Regions from separate parts of the Cronobacter turicensis genome, predicted to be linked through region 3. Evidence: predicted binding sites of a transcription regulator. Region 3 holds the regulator's gene; each other region holds the start of a gene.
What was found. The regulator PurR, encoded in region 3, represses purine synthesis genes. The targets are predictions, from matches to a motif close to CANGCAAACGTTTGCNTG.

Region 1 (5,141 bases), 430 kb from region 3:
CTGCCAGACGGCGATAATTCCCACCGGCACCACCCACGGGGCGGCGCGCTGCAGCCATTTTTGCGAAGCGCTTGTCATGCGGCCTCCTTAACTCTGCGCCACCCGGCGCGGTATAAATTCATTGGCCACCGCTTCACCCTGCGCCGTGAGCGGGCGAGGCTGCGGCACATCGGGAATGGCGACATCGAGATGCGGGAACAAAAGCTCGCCTACGCGGTACGCCTCTTCCAGATGCGGATAACCGGAGAGAATAAAGCTGTCGATGCCAAGCGACGCGTACTCATTAATGCGCGCCGCCACCGTCGGGCCATCGCCCACCAGGGCCGTGCCCGCGCCGCCGCGCACCAGGCCCACGCCCGCCCAGAGATTAGGGCTTATCTCAAGCTGGTCGCGGCGCCCGCCGTGCAGCGCCGCCATGCGCTGCTGGCCGACCGAATCCTGACGCGCGAACGCCGCCTGCGCTTTGGCGATCGTGTCATCGTCGAGATGAGCGATCAGTCGGTCGGCGGCCTGCCAGGCTTCTTCGCTGGTTTCACGAACAATCACATGCAGGCGAATGCCGAAGCGTACCGTGCGCCCGTGGGCAGCCGCTTTGGCGCGCACCTGGGTTATTTTCTCTTTCACCTGCTCCGGCGGCTCGCCCCAGGTCAGATAGAGATCGACCTGCTCGGCGGCCAGATCCTGCGCCACATCGGACGAGCCGCCGAAGTAGAGCGGCGGACGCGGCTGTTGAACCGGGGGGAACAAGAGTTGCGCGCCGCGCACCTTAATATGCTTCCCTTCAAAATCGACCTTTTCGCCTTCAAGCAGACGGCGCCAGACGCGGGTGAACTCCGCCGACGCCTCATAACGCGCGGTGTGATCGAGGAACACGCCATCACCAGCGAGCTCCTGCGGATCGCTGCCGGTCACCAGGTTAAAGAGCGCGCGGCCGTTGGAAAGCCTGTCCAGCGTCGCCGCCTGACGCGCCGCCACGGTTGGCGACACCACTGACGGGCGCAACGCGACCAGGAACTTCAGCCGCTGGGTTACCGGGATCATTGAGGCTGCCACCAGCCACGCGTCCTCGCAGGAGCGACCGGTCGGGATCAGCACGCCCGTAAATCCAAGACGGTCGGCGGCCTGCGCGATTTGCTGCAGGTAACCGTGATCTACCGGGCGGGCGCCCGCGTCGCTACCGAGATAGTGGCCATCGCCGTGGGTCGGTAAAAACCAGAACAGATTCAGACTCATGATTTCGCTCCTTCAGTAGCGCCGGACCAGATGCGGCTGCGGATATCAACTTTCTCTGGAACCAGATGGTTGTCATAAAACAGATCGGCGGTGTGCTGCTGGCGCACGGCCGTCTCTTCATTTACGGGCGTGATGCGCGTCGGCGGACGGTGATCGAAATAGAGCTCGATCACCGGCTCCGGCAGCCCGATGCTCTGCGCGAACAGCGCCACGCTCGCTTTGCGCTGGCTGCGGGTCAGGGCGTCCGCTTCGCTGAAGCTCTCCAGCACGCCGGTCAGGAATTCGCCATATTTCTGCGCGTAGGGGCGAGAGGCGAGATAGAACGATCCGGTGAGATCGAGATCGGTGCCGTCGGTCAGCACCCGCACGCCACCCTGAATGAGCGCGGCGGAGTAGTAAGGATCCCAGATAGCCCAGGCGTCGACATTACCCTGCGTAAACGCGGCGCGCGCATCGGCGGGCGTCAGGTACACCGGCTGAATATCGGTAAATTTCAGCCCGGCTTTTTGCAGCGCGCGCAGCAGCAGGTTGTGCGAGCTGGAGCCTTTCTGGAACGCAACTTTATGGCCTTTCAGTTCGGCGACGCTTTTAATCGGGCTGTTTTCAGCAACCAGCAGCACCTCGGCTTTCGGCTTCGGCGGCTCGCTGCCGATATAGACCAGGTCTGCGCCCGCCGCCTGGGCGAAGATCGGCGGAATGTCGCCGGTACTGCCGAGATCGATACTGCCGACATTCAACGCCTCAAGCAGCTGCGGGCCCGCCGGGAATTCCACCCAGGTGATTGTGGTATGCGGATAACGTTGCTCAAGCAGATGATGGCTTTTCGCCAGCACCATGCTCACGGACCCTTTCTGATAACCGATGCGCAGCGCTTCCGGCTGCGGCGCAGCGGCGTTGACGCCTGCGGCGAAAAGCGTGAGGCTGGCTGCCAGCAGCGGCGCGGCGCGGCGGCGCAAAAGATTAAGCATGTAACGTTCTCCTTGTGGATTGCGGCGCAGGGGTCGCGAGATGGCGGCGTGTCAGCGCTTGCCAGAAAGTCTCCAGCGCGTCGTCAAGACGCGTTTGTAACAGGGGTGAAAAGCGCGGCTGATGGTGATAATCCAGCACCTGGCTGTCGTCGGCGAAGACGCCATGCAGGATCTCCTGCGCCTTCAGCGCGTTGAGCACGGGTTTGAGCGCGTAATCCAGCGCCAGCAGATGGCCCACCGAGCCGCCGGTGGCGATGGGCAGTACGACTTTTTTCTCCAGCGCCCGCTCGGGCAGCAGATCGAGCAGCGTTTTCAGCGCGCCGGAAAACGAAGCCTTATAGATGGGGGTGGCGATGATGACGCCGTCGGCCTGCTGAAGCTGTTCAATAAGCGTCAGCAGTGCCGGGCTGTCGAAGCGCGCGTAGAGCAGATCCTCTGCCGCGAAATTCTGGATATGCCAGTGACAGACGTCGACACCCAGCCGGGTGAGTTCACCCGCCAGCCAGGAGAGCAGGGCGCTGGAGCGCGAAGGAAAGCGTGGGCTTCCCGCCAGAGAAATAACCCGCATACCACCTCCTTATAACCAAAATACGGTTTTTAATTAACATTAATAACAATATGAGAGGATAGTGGCAGAGGGGCTGGTCGTGAGAAACTAAAAATATCGGCGATGCTTTGCCGAAAAACGCATATTCGGGCAGAAAAAGGAAAACGTTTGCTTTCTCAGGGGCTTTTTTGCCGCAGGTCAATTCCCTTTGTGAAGCGGATCGCAGATAATAGCGCCCCGGTTTGCATACCGGGAATCCAGGAGAGTTCATGTACTACCCCTTCGTTCGAAAAGCCCTGTTTCAGCTCGACCCCGAGCGCGCTCACGAATTTACCTTCCAGCAGATGCGCCGAATCATCGGCACGCCACTTGAAGCGCTGCTGCGCCAGAAAGTGCCGTCAAAACCGGTTACCTGCATGGGACTGACGTTTAAGAACCCGCTGGGGCTCGCCGCTGGCCTTGATAAAAACGGCGAGTGCATCGACGCGCTTGGCGCGATGGGGTTTGGCGCCGTTGAAGTCGGCACCGTGACGCCGCGTCCGCAGCCGGGCAACGACAAGCCGCGGCTGTTCCGTCTGGTCGAGGCGGAGGGGCTGATTAACCGCATGGGCTTTAATAATCTCGGCGTGGACAACCTGGTGGAGAACGTTAAAAAAGCGCATTTTGACGGCGTGCTCGGCATTAATATCGGGAAAAATAAAGATACGCCCGTAGAGCAGGGAAAAGATGACTACCTGATCTGTATGGAAAAGGTGTTTCCCTATGCCGGGTATATCGCAATCAATATCTCGTCACCGAATACTCCCGGTCTGCGTTCTCTGCAATATGGCGATGCGCTGGACGATCTTCTCGCCGCCATTAAAAATCAGCAGCAAGTGCTTTCGCAAAAGCACCATAAATATGTGCCGGTAGCTGTGAAGATCGCGCCGGATCTTTCTGTTGAAGAATTGATCCAAGTGGCTGACAGCCTGGTGCGCCATAATATTGATGGGGTTATTGCGACCAATACCACGCTGGATCGCAGTCTGGTGCAGGGCATGAAATATTGCGATGAAACGGGCGGATTAAGCGGTCGTCCTCTGCAATTAAAAAGTACGGAAATCATTCGCCTGTTAAATCAGGAGCTGCAAGGGCGTCTGCCGATTATCGGCGTCGGCGGTATTGATTCCGTCATCGCCGCGCGCGAAAAAATGGCGGCTGGCGCTTCGCTTATTCAGATCTATTCCGGCTTTATTTTCAAAGGCCCGCCGCTCGTTAAAGACATTGTGACCCACCTTTAAGCATTTCCCTATATGAGACCGCCAGGGCTTTATTTTCAGCCCTGGTTGTTTTATATTCCGCGGTTGTTGCTAATTTAAACGTCATTGTCTTAGCGTAATGAGGGAATAAACGAAGCGGCAAAATAAGGGAAATAATTTTGAGTTTCATCGCACCAGGGGGTAATGATGCGCATAAAGCCGGACGATAACTGGCGATGGTATTACGATGATGAGCACGACCGGATGATGCTGGATTTGGCCAACGGCATGCTGTTTCGCTCGCGTTTTGCCCGCAAAATGTTGACCCCCGACGCGTTCGATCCTGCTGGATTCTGCGTGGATGACGCCGCGCTCTGGTTCTCCTTCGATGAAAAATGCCGTGACCTTCCTCTTGCTGCTGAACAGCGCGCCGAACTGGTACTGAACGCCCTCGTCGCTATCCGTTTTCTTAAACCCCAGATGCCGAAAAGCTGGCACTTCTTAGCCCATGACGACGCTGAATGGTCGCCTGGCTGCGGCGATGCCGCGTGCGTGTGGCTGAGCGACAGCGGAGAAGCCGTGAATCTGCTGGTGGTTGAACCTGGCGATAACGCCACGCTCTGCCTTCTGGCGCAGCCTGTGTTGACGCTCGCGGGCCGCGCAATGCAGTTAGGGGACGCGATTAAAGTGATGAACGACAGGCTCAAACCGCTGGCGAGCGCGCCATCGTTGAGCCTCGATCAGGCCGTTTAACGCGCGAGCCGTACCGGGCCTGCCGGCACGCAGCTACAGCTTAAGAAAGTGCCGTCGTCACTCAGCGCGCTTTTCTTAAGCGGCGTCACTTCCCCTTCCAGCAGCGTCACGCGGCAGCTGCCGCAAATCCCGGCGCGGCAGGAGTAGGGCACCCGAATGCCTTGCTGTTCAAGCTGCTCCAGCACCACCTGCTGATTATTCCCATTAAAGCGCTTGCCTTCCCATTCGACAGACACCTGCGCCGCCGCGCTTGTTGCCGGCATGACGTTCTCTTCCACGTCGCCTGCGCCATAAAGCCGTGCCGGGCCGGTCAAAAGGACTTCAACGCGATCGCCTGCGCGGATCACGCCGCTGTTACGGGCAATCAGATTCTGGCCGAAGTCGACATCGCCGTTATCCAGC
Region 2 (5,141 bases), 1.3 Mb from region 3:
TACAGCTGGAGCAGTTGCTGGCGCTCTCCTCGCCGATTTACCGGCTGGAGCTGGCGATGGTGGGGCGCCTGTTTGCGCAGGACCCGCAGCTCTATGCGGACATTATTATGTCGTCGCCGGGCAACCTGGCGCTGATTAAGCGTTACTATCAGCGTTTTGGCGAGGCGATAGGCCTGCTGGAACAGGGCGATAAGCGCGCCTTTATCGACAGTTTCCGTAAAGTTGAACACTGGTTCGGCGATTATGCGAAGCGATTCCAGCAGGAGAGCCGCGCGCTGCTGCGCCAGGCGAACGACAGCCGCCAGTAACGCAAAATCCGCTTATACTCAAAAGCCAGCAGCCAGTTCCGCTGGCTTTTTTTATGGCGAAAAAGGATGAACGAAATGGTGCAACCGCAGCTGTTGTTTGATTACACCGGCCATTTGCCGGAATGCCCGACCTGGGACGCGCAGGAGCAGGCGCTTTACTGGGCCGATATCCTGGAGCAGGAGATCCATCGCTATCAGCCGCAAAGCGGCGAACACCGGGTCTGGCAGTTCCCGGAAGAGGTGGGCTGCTTCGCGTTGCGTGAGAAGGGCGGTTTTATCGTCGCGCTGCGCAGCGGCATCTGGCTTGCCGACGAGCGCGGCATTCTCGGACAGAAGGTTTGCGATAATCCTAATAATCCGGCGCTGGCCCGCTTTAACGACGGCGGCACCGACCACGATGGACGCTTTTACGCGGGCACCTTCTGGGCGCCTGGCGATTACAAAGGCGCGCTGCTGGTCAGGGTGGACGTTGACCTGAGCGCGCATGTTATCCAGAGTGATATTCACGGCGCCAATGGGCTTGCCTTCAGTCCGGATAAACGCTGGATGTACACTTCGGATACGCCGAAAGGCGTCATTTATCGCACGCCGCTTGACGAGCTCGGCGAGCCGGGCAAACGCGAAATTTTCAAAACCTTTGGCGAAGGCGAAGGCATCCCGGATGGGGCGGCGCTGGATGTGGAAGGCTGCTACTGGACGGCTATGTATGACGGTCACCGCATCGCGCGGTTTTCGCCGGACGGCGAGCAGCTTGAAGAGTACCGCCTGCCAGTGCGCTGCCCGACGATGGTCTGTTTTGGCGGCCCGGAGATGAAAACGATTTATATCACCAGTACGCGCGAAAACATGGATCTGGAGGAGCTGGCGAGGTTTCCGCTCTCCGGCGCGCTCTTTACGCTGGAGGTCAGCGTCGCGGGGCTGCCGAAACCGCGATTCAAAGGATGAAAACAGCGGCCGGGTTTCCGGCCGCTTCTGGTTACGCCGGATCGACCGGCACCACGTTTTCGCTCGGGTAGCAGCCCAGCACTTTCATCGACCGGGTGATCTCCGCAAGTTCTTTCAGCGCCTGCTGCATCGCGGCATCGTGGAGGTTCGCCTGAACATCCAGATAGAACATCTCTTCCCACGGGTTGCCGTTAATCGGACGCGACTCCAGCTTCGTCATAATCAGATTGTGATTACGCAGCACCAGTAACGCTTCGACCAGCGCGCCAGCCTGCTGGCCGGTGGCGATTAACAGCGTGGTTTTCGCCGGCACCTGATCGGACACATTGATTGCCTTACGGGCCAGCACCACAAAGCGGGTGATGTTCTGCGTCTGGTTGGCAAGGTTGCGCTCCAGCACCTGCAAACCGTACAGCGCACCGCCCGCTTCGCTGCCGAGTGCGGCGACATACGGGGAGCTGGCGTGCGCGACTTTCTCCATCGCGGCGGCAGTGCTTTCGCAATATTCGATTTTCCAGTTCGGGTAGCGTTTGAGGAACTGGCTGCACTGCTGGAACGGCTGCGGATGGCTGTAAACGGTTTCGATTTTCTCAAGCGTGGTGGAGGTGGAGACCAGCACGCAGTGATCGATAGGCAGCGTCAGCTCGCCGACAATCGACAGGCTGGTGTGTTGCAGCAGATCGTAGACGTCGTTAATCGCGCCGGAGCTGGTGTTCTCGATCGGCACCACGGCGTAATCGGCCTGGCCGGTCTCGACCTGATTGAAAATGTCGTGGAATTTCGCGCAGCCGCTTTCAATGAAGTGATCGAAATGGCGGGCCGCGTACTGGCGGGCGGCCAGGTGCGAATAAGAGCCTTTCGGGCCGAGAAACGCGATACGGGCGGAGTGCGGATTGGTCTGGTTAAGATGCTGCTGGAGCAGCGCCTGCTGGGTAAGAACAGAGTCTTCGATGATCAGCTGAAAAAGCCGGGTGATGTAGTGCGCGTCGAGATGGTGGGTTTTGCCAAGGCTAATCAGCCGCTCCAGTAAATCGCGCTCGCGATCGATATCCCTGACCGGACGATGGGTGGCGAGTTTCGCTTTGCCCACTTCAACGGCCAGCGTTCGGCGTTGCGCCAGCAGGGCGAGTAATTGTTCATCCAGCGCGCTTATCTTATCGCGCAGGGCCAGCAACGGGTTTTCCGCAGTCATAACGCCACCTTGTGTATAACCATAAAAAAGGCCCCCCGGAGTGGGAGGCCTGTTAGTTCGTCTTCGCTTGCTTTCTGTACGACGACACGCCTCCCGTTCAGGGGAAGGTAAAAAAGAAAGCGAAGAAAAACGCGTGTTGCTTCATGAGAGATTCCTTAATAAGCATACCGGTAAAGTACCCGTACCCTTTTTGTTCTGTCAATAAAAAACGCGCCTGAAGGCGCGTGATAAAAGATGACGCTGAAGTTTTTACTCTTCTTCTTCTTCGATTTCGGTGAGGTTAGCGTCTTTAACGGAGCCAGTGGTGCGGCGGGCTTCGCCTTTATGCTGCACCTTGTTCAGTTGCCTTTCCAGCTTGTTAATGAGTTCATTAATAGCCGTGTACATATCTTCATGTTTGGCGCTGGCGACCAGGTGCCCGTTAGGCGTATTGATGGTGGCGTCAGCGACGAACCCCTGGGGTTCTTTAGATAAAATGATATGCGGATTGATCAGATGAGTTTGCCATTTTTCAAGTTTGGCGAGACGGTCGGCGACGTGCTGGCGGATAGCGGGGGTGATTTCCATCTGTTTGCTGGTAATGTTCATTGTCATAAATGTTACCTCTTGTCTTTCCCGTCTTGGTAACTTCAGCATAACCGCCCCAGCGTCAATTTGCGTGATTCAGATCACTTAATTTTGTCACTTTTTGTCAATAAAACGTTTTTGTGAGTCAGGACAGGAAGAGGGCGGATTTCCCTTGTCGGCCTCGTGAAAAGCGGTCATAGTTGATGAGTTAACCTCATCGCCCTTCCTGTTTAAAGCTTCATCAATCCTGCATTTACGAACATTTTTCCGTCACTTCAGGCCTGTACCTTTTTTAAGAGCTCCTCGAAAACGGCGGCTTCGGCAATAATGCGTTATTACCGCCTGCCTGAATGTGCAGGCATTTACATAAAAAGGATTGTTATGAAAGCCACTTCCCGGCTGGCGGCGCTTCGCCGTCTTACGTTCTGTGTAACGCTCGCCTGTAGCGCAGCGCCTGCCGTCGCCGCGTCATTTGACTGCGATAAAGCGGGCACGCCCGTTGAGCGCGCCATCTGCCAGCAACCGCCGCTCGGCGAGCTCGACAGCAAAATTAATGATAGTTACCTGCGCGCGACGGGAAGCATGAGTGCGCAGGATGCCGCGGCGCTACGCACGGAACAGCGCGCGTGGCTTAAAACGCGCAACGCCTGCGCGGGTAGCGCGAACGAGCTTAACGCGTGCCTGACGGCTTCCATGACACCCCGCGCGCAAGCGCTCAAGGATATTGCACAGCGCGCGACGCAGAATTTCGATGCGGCGGTGAGCCTTATCCCGACAGCCCCGGCCACGGCGGCTGATAAGCTGCGCCAGTATCAGACGCCGCTCGCTTCCGCGTGGCTGGTTTATCTCAACCATTTCGTGCCTGCCAGCGGCGTGACGGCGCAGGAGGCAAGCAAGCGTCACCAGATGGCCCTGGACGGTCTGAAGGATGATGATTTCGCTTACTCCATAATGAAAGATATCGACAGCGACCCTAAAGAGAGTAAAGACCGGGCGGTGCTGACGCTGCTGCGTATGCATATCGAAAGGCTCGACTACGGAAACGATGACGATCGTCCGTACGTACACTGCTTTATTTTCCCGGCGCAGGGCCAGGCCGCCTATGAGGCGTTCGGGGCGCTGTATGGCTCTTCACGCGATGGCGCCGCGCCGATTTGCGCGCCGCAGGCCGCGATTTTCAGCTCGCCGGCCTGGAAGGCGCTCAACGATGCGTTCAGCGATGCGCTGAGTAAAGCCAGCGATGGCGCCGGAACCATCCAGTTTTCCAGCTATGCGGACTGGCGGATGTTTGAATTGCACGTGTCCGTTAAGCCTGAGGATTACCTCAAGCCTGCGGAGCCGGGTAAAAAGCCGCGTGAGTCTGAAAACGAGATCCGCGAGTGGAAGGATGACGCCGCCTGGCCGAAAGCGCAGCGTGAAAAAGCGCTGGCGGCGCTTGAGCCCGCGCGCAAGGCGACCGCGGAATGGCTTCAGAAAGATCGTGGCTGGACGGCGGAAAATGCCCGTAACGGCGCCGATAACATTGTGCGCGAGTGGCTGGATGACCGGGTGATTTTTATCGACGGCTCGGGCTGGACCGGAGAGTAACGGCATAAAAAAAGCCAGCCCAGTGGGCTGGCTTTTTACGCTGAAGCGAGGATCAGGCGCCGGTGTTGTTCGCGGCGATAATTTTCGCCACTTTATCCGCCTGCGCATTGAGCTGCAGCTCGCGATAGGCATTTTCCATCAGGCCCAGACCTTCATGGGTCGCCTGGGTATCCGGATAATCACGCAACATACCGTCCACACGATTCACAACCGCCACCCACGCGCCGCGTTTGGTGTAGTATTGCGCAACGGAAAGCTCATATTTCGACAGACGATCTTTCAGATAGACCAGACGTTTGGTGGCGTCGGTTGAATACTGGCTCTGCGGATAGCCGCGGACCAGTTTCGAGAAGTCGCGGAACGCGTCGCGCGCATGCTGCGGATCGCGGTCGCTGCGATCGACGCCGAAGAAGCCCTGCAGCGCGCTATCATCCAGCGCCATGTTGGTCAGGCCGCGCATGTAGATCACGTAGTCGATATTCGGGTGGGTCGGGTTAAGGCGAATGAAGCGGTCAATAGCGGCCTGGGCCAGCGGCAGATCG
Region 3 (5,141 bases):
GTGACGTCCAGCCCTTCGCAACGCGCCTGGGCCATTTTCTGCTGCTCCGCGGAAATGGTCACGCCGGTGACCGACACGCCATAGTGCCGCGCCGCGAACGCCGCCAGACCGCCCCAGCCACAGCCGATATCCAGCAGCGTCATGCCAGGCTTAAGCGCCAGTTTATCGCAGATAAGCTTCAGCTTCGCCTGCTGGGCGTCCTCAAGGTTATCGGCCTCTTTCCAGTAGCCGCAGGAGTACTGCATATACGGGTCGAGCATCCGACTGAAGAGATCGTTGCCAAGATCGTAATGCTCTTTGCCGACAATCCAGGCGCGTTTTTTGGATTGCAAATTAAACAGACGCGCGCTGAGAATGCGCAGCGTATCTTTCAGATGGTGCGGCAGCTGATCTTCCAGCCCCGCGCGCAGCACTTTGGTGAAGAAGAGATCGAGACGCTCGCACTCCCACCAGCCGTCCATATAGCTTTCGCCAAGACCGAGAGAACCTTCCTGCAAAACTCGCTTAAAAAAGTCAGGGTTTTTCACCTGAATGTCGGAAGGGGCTGCGCCGTTAACGGCGATCCCGGCCCGGCTGAGCAGTTCAGTTGCGATGCGATACCAGTGATTGTCCGGTATGCTGACTTCTTCTATACACGATGAACTCATAGCTTCTCCATCACTGATGTGATCAGAACCTTCAAACAGCGTAGTCGCAATTTTCGGTATGTGAGAAATATCACGGAAAGGTCCGCGAGCCTGATATCCGACGTAGAACAGAGGAAGGGAGATGACCCTTGCCAGAAATGTCATTCCAAATAAAAACGGGAGCCAGCGGCTCCCGTTACTACATAATATTTATGCTAATTATCGTAGAGCCGCGAACCAGTATAGGCCTCGCTTTACGATGATTCAACCGTTGACCGTTAGCAAGCTAATCACAAAATTTCATATTATCACGCGACTGATGACTGCGTGACCCGATGACGCCCGCGCAGCAGGAACCCAAGCCCCGCCAGTAGTACGGTTGCCAGCATGACGCTGGTGGTCGAAAGCAGCGGCGTGGCGACCAGCCATGACACCACCAGACTTGCCACAAAACAGAGCCCAAGCTGGAGCGTATTTTGCAGCGCGGCGGCGCGTCCGGTGGCCTGCGGGAACGGCAACAGCGCAGCGGCGACCACAATCGGGTAGATGGCGCCGTTCGCCATGGCCATCAGGCAGAAGGGGATGAGCAGGGTGGTGAGCGTAACCGCCTCGCTTAATCCCACAAGCCAGGTGGCGAGTACGCTCAACGCAAAGCCTGCCAGCAGCCACGGCAGCAGCGTCTCACCCTGCCATTTTTGCAGCGCGCTGCGACAGCCGTAACCGCCTATCAGAAATGCGATGGTTTGCGGCACATAGCTCAGGCCAATCACCGCCGGGCTGTAGCCCATCTCATGCAGGATAAACGGCGAGCCGGTGAGCCAGGCGAAAAAGCTGGCGGAGCAGGCGGCGTAAATCAGCACATTGCCGCTGTAGACGCGCGAGCGCAGCAGCATCATAAAGCTCAGCGGTTCGCCGCCTTTATTGCCCTGCGGCGCGCCCGAAGGCAGACGCAGCGCCGGAATAATCAGCAATACCGTGATGGCAAACAGCACCACGAAAATCGCCTGCCAGGAAAAGTGGTTCAGGATCCAGCTGCCCAGCAGCGGCGCCAGCGCCGGAGAAAGGCCGACCAGCGGCATGATGGTCGCGAAAATGCGGCGCGCCTGCTGCGCCGGGTAGCGGTCGGTCACCAGCGCCTGCCAGCTCACCGCGGCGGAGCAGACCCCCACGGCCTGAATAAAGCGCAGCGCCAGCAGCGCGCCTGCGCTCTCTACCCAGACGGTGCCAAGGCAGGCGAGGGCGAAAATCCCCAGCCCCGCCAGCAGTACCGGACGGCGGCCAAAACGGTCAGAGAGGGGGCCCCAGACCAGCTGCGCCAGCGCGAATCCCGCCAGAAACAGGCTCAGCGAGGCGCTGATGGCCGATGGCGCCGTGTGTAAGTCCGCCTCGATAACGGCGAACGCGGGCAGGTACATATCGGTCGCCAGAAAGCCGAGCACGCTCAGCCCGGCCAGCCAGCAAAGAAATCCTTTATCAGGTCGCATCACAATGACTCACTTCTTAATACGCGAAAGAGCCCGGAGTGTACGGAGTGCAAACCGGCTTGTGAAACGCTAATATTTGCCGTTTCCATTCAAAAATTTTGCAGGCAGAAAATGTGGTCTGAATATTCTCTGGAAGTCGTCGACGCCGTCGCGCGCACTGGCAGCTTCACCGCGGCGGCGGCGGAACTGCACCGCGTGCCTTCTGCCGTGAGCTATACGGTGCGTCAGCTTGAGGAATGGCTCGCGGTGTCGCTCTTTGAGCGACGCCATCGCGATGTGGTGCTGACGCCTGCGGGCGCCTGGTTTTTACGCGAGGGGCGTTCTGTTATCAAAAAAATGATGATCACCCGTCAGCAGTGCCAGCAGATAGCCAACGGCTGGCGCGGGCAGCTTTCCATCGCGGTGGACAATATCGTGCGGCCTGAGCGCACCCGCCAGCTGGTGCTCGATTTCTACCGGCACTTTTCCGATGTCGAGTTGCAGGTGTCGCAGGAGGTGTTTAACGGCGTCTGGGATGCGCTGGCGGATGGGCGCGTGGAACTTGCCATCGGCGCCACGCAGGCGATCCCGGTGGGCGGGCGGTTCGCGTTCCGCGATATGGGCATGCTGAGCTGGCGCTGCGTGGTGGCGCATCATCATCCGCTGGCGCAGCATGAAGGCGCGCTAAGCGATGACAGGCTGCGTGATTACCCGTCGCTGGTGCTGGAAGATACCTCGCGATCGCTGCCCAAACGCATCACCTGGCTGCTGGATAACCAGCGACGCGTGGTGGTGCCGGACTGGCACTGCGCCGCTGATGCGCTTAGCGAAGGGCTCTGTATCGGCATGGTGCCGACGCATTTCGCCAAGCCATGGCTGGATCGCGAAGAGTGGCGCGCGCTGACGCTGGAAAACCCGTTCCCGGACGCCGCCTGCTGCCTGACGTGGCGACAAAGCGACGCCTCGCCCGCGCTGCGCTGGCTGCTTGATTATCTGGGGGACAGTGAAACGCTGAACAAGGAGTGGCTGCGGGAGCCGCAGTGATACGGCTCCCGGAAGGGATTAACGACGATAGTCGCGGAACGGGCCGTCCGCCACCGAGCGGCGTTCGATAAGGCGCGGGTGCACCTCGATGGTCTGCGACTCTTCGCGTTTGTTAACGATGCGATCGAGCAGCATATTGAACGCGGTCTGGCCCAGCGTCTCTTTCGGCTGATGGATTGTCGTCAGCGCCGGGCTGAAGAAGCGGGCGTTGCGTACGTTATCGTAGCCGATAATCGAAATATCCTGCGGCACGCGCAGGCCCATCTCATCGGCCGCGCAGATAGCGCCCATCGCCATGATATCGCCGCCGCAGAAGACGGCGGTAGGGCGCTGCGGCTGCGAGAGGATCTGCTGCATCGCGCGATAACCGGATTCCGGTTCGAAATCGCCCTGCACGATCCAGTTCTCCGGCACCTTGATGGCCGCTTCTTCCAGCGCTTTCATGAAGCCGGAAAAACGCCCGACGCCGGTGTTGCGCTCAAGCTGCCCCGGGATCACGCCGATATCGCGATGGCCGCGCTCGATAAGATAACGCCCCGCGAGATAACCGCCCTGGAACGCGTTATCGATAACCGAGTCGGTGAAATCCGCTTTAGCTTCGCCCCAGTCCATCACCACCATCGGGATATGACGGTACTCTTCGAGCGTGGACAGCAGCGGCTCCGGGTATTCCGAACACATCACCAGCAGGCCGTCGACGCGCTTTTGCGCCATCATCGACAGATACGCGCGCTGTTTTTCCAGATTGTTATGCGCATTACCGAGGATCAGCGTATAGCCTTTTGCAAAGCAGCTGTTTTCTACAGCTTCGATGATTTCTGCAAAGTAGGGCGCTTCGCTACTGGTCGCCAGCAGCCCGATAGATTTGGTGTGGTTCACCTTCAGGCTGCGCGCCACGGCGCTTGGCGAATAATGTAATTCTTTGATAGCCGCCCATACCGCGTTGCGCGTCTCTTCCGCCACAAAACGGGTTTTGTTAATTACATGTGAGACTGTTGTTGTGGAAACGTTGGCTCGCTTCGCGACGTCTTTAATTGTTGCCATTAATAATCACTCCAGACCCCTGGCTGAGCCCTGCAAAATCACGGGTTAATCGTTTGCCTGTACACACCCCTGTTTGCCACGAGGGGACGTGCGGCATGCCGGGAAACGCGACATTTATCGTGAGGAGGGGTCGATGGCCGGTACCGAATAAAGTAGCGACGAATTTTGGCTTATCTTTATCGAAAGGGGAAGAGGGAAAACGCATATCTGGTTAAATGTCGCAGGATTTTTCGGCCCGTTTATGCAAAAATGCGCACTACCTGATTTTTATGGGGTCTTTAAGGAGAATACCATGAGTACCGATCTGAAATTTTCGCTGGTCACTACCCTTGTTGTGCTGGGTCTTATTGTGGCGGGCGCTTTTACCGCCATCCTGCATTAAGCGCCAGGCGGGAGTGCGCCTGCGTTCTCCCGCTTTCTTATACCATTCCTGCGCTTAAACGCCTTTCGCTCGCCGTTCCCTTTCTTTTTCACGCTATTTCCTTATGATTCGCTAATAACAATTTTTGCGTGTTCTTTAACACTCGCGCAATAATATTTTGCTGTTTTTGTCACTTATCTTTTCCGACTGAAAGTGCCATCCTTTCTGCATCCTGCTGTAACGTCGGGCATTCCCCGGCGCTGTTGTACAATTTCTGGAGCAATGAATGAAAGTCAATTTCCCGTTACTGGCACTGGCGATTGGTGCTTTTGGCATTGGCACGACCGAGTTTTCCCCGATGGGGCTGTTGCCGGTAATAGCGAACGGCGTCAACGTCTCGATTCCGGCCGCCGGTATGCTGATAAGCGCTTACGCGGTTGGCGTGATGGTGGGGGCGCCGTTGATGACGCTCCTGTTGTCGCACCGCGCACGACGCAGCGCGCTGATTTTCCTGATGGCGATTTTTACGCTCGGCAACGTGCTCTCGGCGCTGGCGCCGGATTACATGACGCTGATGGCCTCGCGTATTCTCACCAGCCTTAA
Region 4 (5,141 bases), 1.7 Mb from region 3:
TAAAGAGCAAATATCTCAAACATGACTTTACAGTCAGTTTTGAGATATTAATCGGTAACGCCTTTCACTCATTACCAGCAGGTGGCGTCCCTTAGGGGATTCGAACCCCTGTTACCGCCGTGAAAGGGCGGTGTCCTGGGCCTCTAGACGAAAGGGACTTCGCTTTCGCAGACAACCCTGCTTCTTTACTTTCTATCAGACAATCTGTGTGAGCACGCGAGGTTGTATCTTTCAGGTAAGGAGGTGATCCAACCGCAGGTTCCCCTACGGTTACCTTGTTACGACTTCACCCCAGTCATGAATCACAAAGTGGTAAGCGCCCTCCCGAAGGTTAAGCTACCTACTTCTTTTGCAACCCACTCCCATGGTGTGACGGGCGGTGTGTACAAGGCCCGGGAACGTATTCACCGTGGCATTCTGATCCACGATTACTAGCGATTCCGACTTCATGGAGTCGAGTTGCAGACTCCAATCCGGACTACGACGCACTTTATGAGGTCCGCTTGCTCTCGCGAGTTCGCTTCTCTTTGTATGCGCCATTGTAGCACGTGTGTAGCCCTGGTCGTAAGGGCCATGATGACTTGACGTCATCCCCACCTTCCTCCGGTTTATCACCGGCAGTCTCCTTTGAGTTCCCACCATTACGTGCTGGCAACAAAGGATAAGGGTTGCGCTCGTTGCGGGACTTAACCCAACATTTCACAACACGAGCTGACGACAGCCATGCAGCACCTGTCTCAGAGTTCCCGAAGGCACTCCCGCATCTCTGCAGGATTCTCTGGATGTCAAGACCAGGTAAGGTTCTTCGCGTTGCATCGAATTAAACCACATGCTCCACCGCTTGTGCGGGCCCCCGTCAATTCATTTGAGTTTTAACCTTGCGGCCGTACTCCCCAGGCGGTCGACTTAACGCGTTAGCTCCGGAAGCCACGCCTCAAGGGCACAACCTCCAAGTCGACATCGTTTACGGCGTGGACTACCAGGGTATCTAATCCTGTTTGCTCCCCACGCTTTCGCACCTGAGCGTCAGTCTTCGTCCAGGGGGCCGCCTTCGCCACCGGTATTCCTCCAGATCTCTACGCATTTCACCGCTACACCTGGAATTCTACCCCCCTCTACGAGACTCAAGCTTGCCAGTTTCAAATGCAGTTCCCAGGTTGAGCCCGGGGATTTCACATCTGACTTAACAAACCGCCTGCGTGCGCTTTACGCCCAGTAATTCCGATTAACGCTTGCACCCTCCGTATTACCGCGGCTGCTGGCACGGAGTTAGCCGGTGCTTCTTCTGCGAGTAACGTCAATGACTGCGGTTATTAACCACAACCCCTTCCTCCTCGCTGAAAGTACTTTACAACCCGAAGGCCTTCTTCATACACGCGGCATGGCTGCATCAGGCTTGCGCCCATTGTGCAATATTCCCCACTGCTGCCTCCCGTAGGAGTCTGGACCGTGTCTCAGTTCCAGTGTGGCTGGTCATCCTCTCAGACCAGCTAGGGATCGTCGCCTAGGTGAGCTTTTACCCCACCTACTAGCTAATCCCATCTGGGCACATCTGATGGCATGAGGCCCGAAGGTCCCCCACTTTGGTCCGAAGACGTTATGCGGTATTAGCTACCGTTTCCAGTAGTTATCCCCCTCCATCAGGCAGTTTCCCAGACATTACTCACCCGTCCGCCACTCGTCAGCAGAGCAGCAAGCTGCTCTCTGTTACCGTTCGACTTGCATGTGTTAGGCCTGCCGCCAGCGTTCAATCTGAGCCATGATCAAACTCTTCAATTAAAAGTCTGATGCTCAAAGAATTAAACTGTTAGTTCGTAATGAATTAACTGTTGTTCACTTGAGACTTGATATTCATTTATCGTCCGAAGACGTTAAGATATCAGTGCCCCGAGTGCCCACACAGATTGTCTGATAAATTGTTAAAGAGCGGTGCGACGCGGCTTTCAGCCTGCTGTCGCGAGGTGGCGTATATTACGCTTTCCTCTTTCAGAGTCAACCCTTAATTTCAGGATTTTTCTCTTTCCGACTCACCGTCGCTGTGTGATGTTTTTCATCAGCGCCGTGTCGATGGAGGCGCATTATAGGGAGTTCTCTTCAGGCCGCAACACAAAAATCGCAGAAAAATGACTGACTGCTGCATTCCCCAGCAAAACCCCGGTTTATACCCTTTTGCACACAGAGTTATCCACAAACCGCCTATCACCCGAAATTTTGCGAGCGCCACGCAAACGTTTTCGCTACAATGCGGCCCTGTTAACAACACGCGCTTTTTCAGGAGCGTGAGCTACATTTCAGTAAAAAATGGCTGGTATTTAGCTAACGCTCTTCTGTAATGATCAAATCCAGGGGATTTATACATGCAACAACCTCGTCCTGTACGCCGCGCTCTGCTCAGCGTTTCTGACAAAGCCGGTATCGTCGACTTCGCCCGCGCACTTTCTTCGCGTGGTGTTGAGCTTCTCTCTACGGGCGGTACGGCTCGTCTGCTGGCGGAGGCTGGACTGCCAGTGACGGAAGTCTCCGACTATACGGGCTTTCCGGAGATGATGGATGGCCGCGTCAAAACCCTGCACCCGAAAGTCCACGGCGGCATTCTGGGTCGCCGCGGCCAGGATGACGAGATTATGGCGCAGCATGCTATCTCCCCGATTGATATGGTGGTAGTTAACCTCTACCCGTTCGCCCAGACGGTCGCGCGCGAAGGCTGCACGCTGGAAGACGCGGTTGAGAATATCGATATCGGCGGCCCGACGATGGTCCGCTCCGCCGCCAAGAACCATAAAGATGTCGCCATTGTGGTAAAGAGCAGCGACTACACCGCCATTATTGAAGAGCTGGATGCGAACCACGGCTCGCTGACCTTTACGACGCGTTTCGATCTCGCGATTAAAGCCTTCGAACACACCGCCGCGTATGACAGCATGATCGCCAACTACTTCGGAAGCCTGGTGCCTGCCTATCATGGCGAAACCAGTGCGCCTGCTGGCCGCTTCCCGCGCACCCTCAACCTGAACTTCATTAAGAAGCAGGATATGCGTTATGGCGAGAACAGCCATCAGCAGGCCGCCTTCTATATAGAAGAAGAAATTAAAGAAGCGTCTGTCGCAACTGCCAGGCAGGTCCAGGGTAAAGCGCTCTCTTATAACAACATCGCTGATACCGACGCCGCGCTGGAATGCGTAAAAGCGTTTAGCGAACCGGCCTGCGTCATCGTGAAGCATGCCAACCCGTGCGGCGTTGCCGTCAGCAGCTCGATTCTCGACGCCTATGACCGCGCTTACAAAACCGACCCGACGTCCGCCTTTGGCGGCATCATCGCCTTTAACCGCGAGCTGGACGCCGAAACCGCGCAGGCGATCATTTCTCGCCAGTTCGTTGAAGTCATTATCGCGCCGTCCGCCAGTGACGACGCCCTGAAAATCACCGCCGCGAAGCAAAACGTGCGCGTCCTGGTGTGTGGCGAATGGCAGTCTCGCGCACCGGGCCTGGATTTCAAACGCGTTAATGGCGGCCTGCTGGTTCAGGACCGCGATCTGGGCATGGTGACCGAAGGCGATCTACGCGTGGTGACGAAGCGCCAGCCGACCGAACAAGAGCTGCGCGACGCGCTCTTCTGCTGGAAAGTGGCGAAATTCGTGAAATCCAACGCCATTGTTTACGCTCGCGATAACATGACCATCGGCATCGGCGCAGGCCAGATGAGCCGCGTCTATTCCGCTAAAATCGCCGGTATTAAAGCAGGCGACGAAGGACTGGAAGTTAAAGGTTCGGCGATGGCTTCCGACGCGTTCTTCCCGTTCCGCGACGGTATTGACGCCGCCGCGGCCGTGGGCATCACCTGTGTTATCCAGCCGGGTGGTTCGATTCGCGATGACGAAGTGATCGCCGCCGCCGACGAGCACGGCATCGCCATGATCTTCACCGACATGCGCCATTTCCGCCATTAATCACGGAGCTACGATGAAAGTATTAGTTATTGGTAATGGCGGGCGCGAGCACGCGCTGGCCTGGAAAGCCGTCCAGTCGCCGCACGTTGAAACCGTTTTTGTGGCGCCGGGCAACGCCGGTACGGCGCTTGAGCCCGCGCTGCAAAACGTCGCGATAAACCCGACCGACATTCCGGCGCTGCTGAGCTTTGCGCGGGCTGAAAACATCGATCTGACGATTGTCGGGCCGGAAGCGCCGCTGGTTATCGGCGTGGTGGACGCGTTTCGCGCCGCCGGCCTGAGAATCTTCGGGCCGACGAAAGGCGCGGCGCAGCTCGAAGGCTCCAAAGCCTTCACGAAAGATTTCCTGGCGCGCCATCGCATCCCGACGGCGGAATACCAGAACTTTACCGAGACCGAACCGGCGCTGGCGTATATCCGTGAAAAAGGCGCGCCGATCGTTATCAAGGCCGACGGCCTGGCGGCGGGCAAAGGCGTTATCGTGGCGATGACGCTTGCCGAAGCCGAAGCGGCGGTGCTGGACATGCTGGCGGGCAATGCGTTTGGCGACGCAGGCCACCGCATCGTGGTGGAAGAGTTTCTGGATGGCGAAGAGGCCAGCTTTATCGTCATGGTGGATGGCGAGCATGTGGAGCCGATGGCCACCAGCCAGGATCATAAGCGCGTCGGCGATGGCGACACCGGCCTGAACACCGGCGGTATGGGCGCTTACTCTCCGGCCCCTGTCGTCACTGATGACGTCTTCCAGCGCACCATGGAACGTATCATATGGCCAACCGTGCGCGGCATGGCGGCGGAAGGCAACACCTACACCGGGTTTCTGTATGCGGGCCTGATGATCGATAAACAGGGCAACCCGAAAGTTATCGAATTCAACTGCCGCTTTGGCGACCCGGAAACGCAGCCGATCATGATGCGCTTGCAGTCCGATCTGGTTGAGCTTTGCCTTGCCGCCTGCGACGGCAAACTCGATACGGTGAAATCGCAATGGGATCCGCGCCCGTCACTGGGCGTGGTCATGGCCGCAGGCGGCTATCCGGGCGACTACCGCACCGGCGATGTGATCCACGGCCTGCCGATTGAAGAGATTGCAAACGGTGATGGCAAAGTCTTCCATGCCGGCACGACGCTGCGCGACGACGACCGCGTCGTGACCAGCGGCGGGCGCGTGCTGTGCGTGACCGCGCTGGGCGA

Region 1: a site for PurR is predicted at 2,906-2,923, ahead of pyrD (quinone-dependent dihydroorotate dehydrogenase). Genes of this name have one in related genera too.
Region 2: a site for PurR is predicted at 3,138-3,155, ahead of raiA (ribosome-associated translation inhibitor RaiA). Genes of this name have one in related genera too.
Region 4: a site for PurR is predicted at 2,222-2,239, ahead of purH (bifunctional phosphoribosylaminoimidazolecarboxamide formyltransferase/IMP cyclohydrolase). Genes of this name have one in related genera too.

The regions. Positions count from the first base shown of each region.
Region 1 is NZ_CP165997.1:2,718,365-2,723,505, reverse strand. It holds gene ssuC (aliphatic sulfonate ABC transporter permease SsuC) at 1-78, opposite strand, end outside; gene ssuD (FMNH2-dependent alkanesulfonate monooxygenase) at 88-1,233, opposite strand; gene AB8W27_RS13055 (sulfonate ABC transporter substrate-binding protein) at 1,230-2,201, opposite strand; gene ssuE (NADPH-dependent FMN reductase) at 2,194-2,769, opposite strand; gene pyrD (quinone-dependent dihydroorotate dehydrogenase) at 3,018-4,028, shown strand; gene AB8W27_RS13040 (cell division protein ZapC) at 4,194-4,739, shown strand; gene AB8W27_RS13035 (YcbX family protein) at 4,736-5,141, opposite strand, start outside.
Region 2 is NZ_CP165997.1:1,028,355-1,033,495, forward strand. It holds gene tyrA (bifunctional chorismate mutase/prephenate dehydrogenase) at 1-308, shown strand, start outside; gene AB8W27_RS05005 (SMP-30/gluconolactonase/LRE family protein) at 375-1,253, shown strand; gene pheA (bifunctional chorismate mutase/prephenate dehydratase) at 1,285-2,445, opposite strand; Phe leader region at 2,467-2,591, opposite strand; gene pheL (pheA operon leader peptide PheL) at 2,543-2,590, opposite strand; gene raiA (ribosome-associated translation inhibitor RaiA) at 2,695-3,039, opposite strand; gene AB8W27_RS05025 (lysozyme inhibitor LprI family protein) at 3,394-4,599, shown strand; gene bamD (outer membrane protein assembly factor BamD) at 4,652-5,141, opposite strand, start outside.
Region 3 is NZ_CP165997.1:2,290,110-2,295,250, reverse strand. It holds gene cfa (cyclopropane fatty acyl phospholipid synthase) at 1-647, opposite strand, end outside; gene punC (purine nucleoside transporter PunC) at 935-2,110, opposite strand; gene punR (DNA-binding transcriptional activator PunR) at 2,222-3,133, shown strand; gene purR (HTH-type transcriptional repressor PurR) at 3,152-4,177, opposite strand; gene AB8W27_RS10955 (YnhF family membrane protein) at 4,470-4,559, shown strand; gene AB8W27_RS10950 (MFS transporter) at 4,825-5,141, shown strand, end outside.
Region 4 is NZ_CP165997.1:4,014,639-4,019,779, forward strand. It holds tRNA gene AB8W27_RS19160 (tRNA-Glu) at 83-158, opposite strand; rRNA gene AB8W27_RS19165 (16S ribosomal RNA) at 237-1,779, opposite strand; gene purH (bifunctional phosphoribosylaminoimidazolecarboxamide formyltransferase/IMP cyclohydrolase) at 2,358-3,947, shown strand; gene purD (phosphoribosylamine--glycine ligase) at 3,961-5,141, shown strand, end outside.